2 regions of the Brevibacillus ruminantium genome follow, and region 2 is predicted to be linked to the other one. Evidence: riboswitches for the same ligand, from Rfam matches in the RefSeq annotation. Region 2 holds a riboswitch; the other holds the start of a gene.

Region 1 (2,200 bases), 110 kb from region 2:
ATCCCAGGTATAGAGATAGATCCCCAGGAAAATCGCTTCAAAGAAAAAAGCAAACGTCTCCAAAAACAGAGGCAGGGCAATGGCCTCACCGGCTACCTTCATAAAGCTTGGCCACAGTAAGCTGAGCTGCAGACCGATACATGTACCGGTCACGACACCGACCGCAACGGTAACGGTAAAGCCTTTTACCCAGCGGCGGGCCATCAGTGTATACATCGGGTCCTTTTTGCGGATTCCCAGCCACTCGGCAATCGAAATGATAATCGGAATACCGACGCCCAATGCCGCGAAGATGATGTGAAATCCCAGCGTCAGCGACGTCAAAATGCGTGCAAGCATGGTATTATCCAGTTCCATCGTTGTCTCCCCTCCCGAAAACAACCTTCTCACAGTGCTTATGTGAATGTGATCACAATCACTTTTATTATATGGCTGATTCCGGCTGCTGGCTGTGAACAACGAAGGACGAATTGGTTACGGAATCAGGTCAAATTGGTTACGGAAATAAGGCAGAAGTTCCTACCGGGCAGTTTCCGTAAGCCCTTATCCTCTATTCTTTTGCTTCCGGAAGTTTGTCCCAGACGACGATGATCAGCGTAGCGATCGGTCCGAGAAACAGCGACAGAAAAAACCAATTCAGCCCGCTGCGGTTCTTCCCTTGGGCCAAGCCTGCGTTAATCAAGGCCAAGGTGCCCCATCCCACAAAACACTCATTTTCCATAAGCGATCTCTTCCTTTCATAAACAATGCGCCTGTAGAAAACGCACAGACAGAAAATCACTGAAATTCCCCTCAGCTTAGTCGGAAATTTGATTGACCTCGGGCGATCGTCCTATTATAATAGCAGATAAGAAACGCTATACGAAAATTTCAAACATTTCATCAAGAGTGGTGGAGGGACAGGCCCAATGAAACCCGGCAACCTGCGTTTTTGATACGCTTGGTGCCAAATCCTGCAGAATCATTGATTCTGAGAGATGAAACCGCGCGGTATGACCGAAGCCTTCCCTCTCAGGAGAAGGCTTTGTTTTTTTATAAAATGGATGAGAGGAAGAGATAGCCATGTCAGAACAAAAACAGTGGAAGCCGGAAACCATTGCCCTGCACGGAGGACAGTATGTTGACCCTGTGACGGGTTCCCGAGCCGTCCCCATCTACCAAACCACCTCTTATGTGTTCCGCGATACGGAGCATGCTGCCAACCTGTTTGCCCTCAAAGAGCTGGGCAATATCTACTCCCGCATCATGAACCCGACACAGGATGTGTTTGAACAGCGCGTCGCGCAGCTTGAGGGCGGTGTCGGAGCCCTGGCAACTTCATCGGGCCAGGCGGCCATCACTTTCTCGATCCTGAACATTGCGGGTGCCGGAGACGAGATCGTTTCTTCCAGCCATTTGTATGGCGGCACTTATAATCTATTTGCTCATACGCTGGGGAAACTGGGCATCAAGGTTCATTTCGTCGATCCCTCCAATCCAGAGAATTTCCGCGCTGCGATCAATGACAAAACAAAAGCGGTGTTCACGGAAACCATCGGGAATCCGCGAATTGATGTGGTTGATCTGGAAGCGATTGCGGCTATCGCTCATGAAAATGGCATTCCGCTGATCGTCGACAATACGTTCGCTACCCCTCTGCTCTGCCGTCCCTTTGAGCATGGCGCTGACATCGTAGTTCACTCCACCACCAAATTTATCGGCGGCCATGGCACGGCAATTGGCGGCATTATCGTCGACTCCGGCAAATTTGACTGGAACAACGGCAAATTCCCCGGACTGACTACGCCAGACCCGAGCTATCACGGCGTTGTCTTTACGGAAGCAGTCGGCCCGCTGGCCTACATCATCAAGGCGCGTGTGCAGCTTCAGCGGGATATCGGGGCGGCAGTTGCTCCGTTCAACTCCTTCTTGTTCTTGCAGGGGCTGGAGACCCTTCATCTGCGGATCGAGCGCCACAGCGAAAACACGCTGGCCGTCGCCCGTTATCTGGAGCAGCATGAAGCCGTCGAGTGGGTCAACTATCCTGGACTGGAAAGCAGCCCGTATTATGAACTGGCGCAAAAGTACCTGCCGAAAGGGGCGGGAGCCATCCTCACCTTTGGCATCCGCGGGGGAGTCGAGGAAGGGAAGAGGCTGATTGAATCCCTCAAGCTGTTCTCCCATCTGGCCAATGTGGGCGATTCCAAGTCCTTGGTGATCC
Region 2 (2,200 bases):
ATAAGCAGGAAACCGAACAACTGGCTGCAAACATGCATGTGATGCTGAATGTCCAGACCGGCTTTGTCAATTCCTTTGACCCCGGTGACAGCATGCTTTATTATCTGCACTTATCCGAACGCGGCGGCATGAAGCAGCCGCAGAAAAAGAATGGCGACTGGTGGCTGTCTGATGAATATTTGCATAAGCCCCTGACGAGGGAAGAAGCGAGCATGATTCTCTTCCACGTGCTTGCGCCCTACAAGATGCGGACCTCCAACTTTCGAGTAGATGAGGTAGAGCCTTATTTTTCCGGCTATTACCAGTGGAAGCAAGATCGGAAATACGTCGATACGGATTCTCCGTACGCGGCCGCGATTGCTGACTTTAACCTCTTTGTCAGCGAAAAGACATTTGAGCCGAATAAACAGATGACGCGTGCCCAGTTCGCGGTTGTTCTGAAACGTCTCTATGATTTCTGTAAAAACGATGCGCCCAAGCAGTTCCATGACACTGCGGCAAAGCAAAAAGCGATCACCAATCTCTTTTTGACGGCAGCCGATCGGGCCTATCAGCAGCGAGATCAGGAGCAGATTGACCAGTTCTTCAGCAGAAGCGCCCAGCGCACACTGGAGGAGATTGCGCCGCTTCCGCTTCATGACTACGCGGGAAATCTGACACTGAACAAAGATGAAAACCATCCCAACCGTCTCTGGGCAAAGGGCAGCTACCAGCATCCGTTAACGGGCAGCTACCAGGTCACTTACATGTTGGAGCCAGCTTCGTCCAATCATTACGGCTGGCAGGTAACCAAGATCGAATACCAGCAAAAATAAAAATGCCGGTTGACAGGGGGGAAAACAGCGATTATATTCTGTATATACAAAAGGTTTTGATACAAGAATATGACTCTTATCCAGAGAAGGCTGAGGGACTGGCCCTATGAAGCCCGGCAACCTAGCGCGAAAGACACCGATCTTTCGAGCCAAGGTGCTAACTCCAACAGGTAGAAATACCTGACAGATGAGAGGTGCGAATTAGTTGGAATTCTGCCCCTTTCATTTGGAAAGGGGTTTTTTGGTGGGAGAAAATGATTTCATGTTCCGGTTTCAGGACTGAAAAGCGCATCGTTTTATCTTTAAAAGGGGGTTTTCCGATATGAAAAAGAAGTTTGGTGTGATTGGTGCACTTGTCCTGTCTCTGTCACTGATGCTGACGGCTTGCGGTGGCGGCAACAGCGCTTCCACAGGAAATAGCGGAGGAGGCAGCGGTTCCGGGGAGAAGCCCAAGCGTATTGCTCTCATCATGCGGCAAAACGTCGGTACCTTCTCAGCCCAGTACATCGCCGGTGTGAAAGCCGAAGTAGAGAAGAATGGCGGAGAGTTGTCCGTCTTCAATGCAGATACAGATCTCGTGAAAATGGCTTCCAATCTGGATGCGGCAGTCAATCAGCAATTTGACGGCATTCTGATTGACCACGGTACGGCCGAAGCCCTGCAGCAGGGTGCCGAGAAGGCCGTCAAACAAAACATTCCGCTGGTGCTGTTTGACACCGATATCAAACTGCCGGGCGTGCCGGTCGTCGAGCAGGATGACCAGAAGCTGGCTGAGCTGAGCCTGGAGAAGCTGGCAGCCGATAACGGCGGTAAAGGAAGCATCGTGAAAATCTGGGTAGCGGGCTTTGCTCCAATGGAAAAACGTCAAATTACCTATGAAGGCTTCCTGAAGAAATACTCGGACATCAAGGAAGTGGCTGCTTTCGGAAGTGCCACCAACAACACAGCGCTGGACACACAATCTCAAATGGAAGCGATCCTGAAGAAATACCCGAACAAAGGGGATATCACTGCTGTATGGGCGTCCTGGGATGAGTTCGCCAAAGGAGCGACTCGTGCGATTCAACAGGCTGGACGCACCGAGATCAAAGTCTACTCGATTGATTTGAGCGATGAGGACCTGCAATTCATTCAGGACCCGGCTGCCTCCTGGGTCGCCACTGCAGCCGTAGACCCGGGCAACATTGGACGCATTCAGGCGCAAACCGTCTTCCAGAAAATCAAAGGCGAGCAAGTGCCCGACAACGTGAAGCTGAACCCGGTGCTGGTTCAACGCGAGGATTTGCCGACAGACAAGAAAATTACGATGGCCGATCTTTCCGAGTACGTAAAAGAGTGGGGCAAGTGATGTACGCATAAATCGTTAGCTGTTTCCCGTTGATGGC

The links. Region 2 has a riboswitch for S-adenosylmethionine ahead of NDK47_RS02345 (sugar ABC transporter substrate-binding protein). Riboswitches for the same ligand answer to the same signal wherever they lie in the genome.
Region 1: another riboswitch for S-adenosylmethionine. It lies ahead of NDK47_RS02885 (homocysteine synthase); the one in region 2 lies ahead of NDK47_RS02345 (sugar ABC transporter substrate-binding protein).

Annotation. Positions count from the first base shown of each region.
Region 1 is NZ_CP098755.1:552,567-554,766, reverse strand. It holds gene NDK47_RS02895 (cytochrome ubiquinol oxidase subunit I) at 1-357, opposite strand, end outside; gene NDK47_RS02890 (hypothetical protein) at 551-721, opposite strand; SAM riboswitch class I at 877-984, shown strand; gene NDK47_RS02885 (homocysteine synthase) at 1,063-2,200, shown strand, end outside.
Region 2 is NZ_CP098755.1:438,005-440,204, forward strand. It holds gene NDK47_RS02340 (S-layer homology domain-containing protein) at 1-815, shown strand, start outside; SAM riboswitch class I at 889-1,009, shown strand; gene NDK47_RS02345 (sugar ABC transporter substrate-binding protein) at 1,138-2,163, shown strand.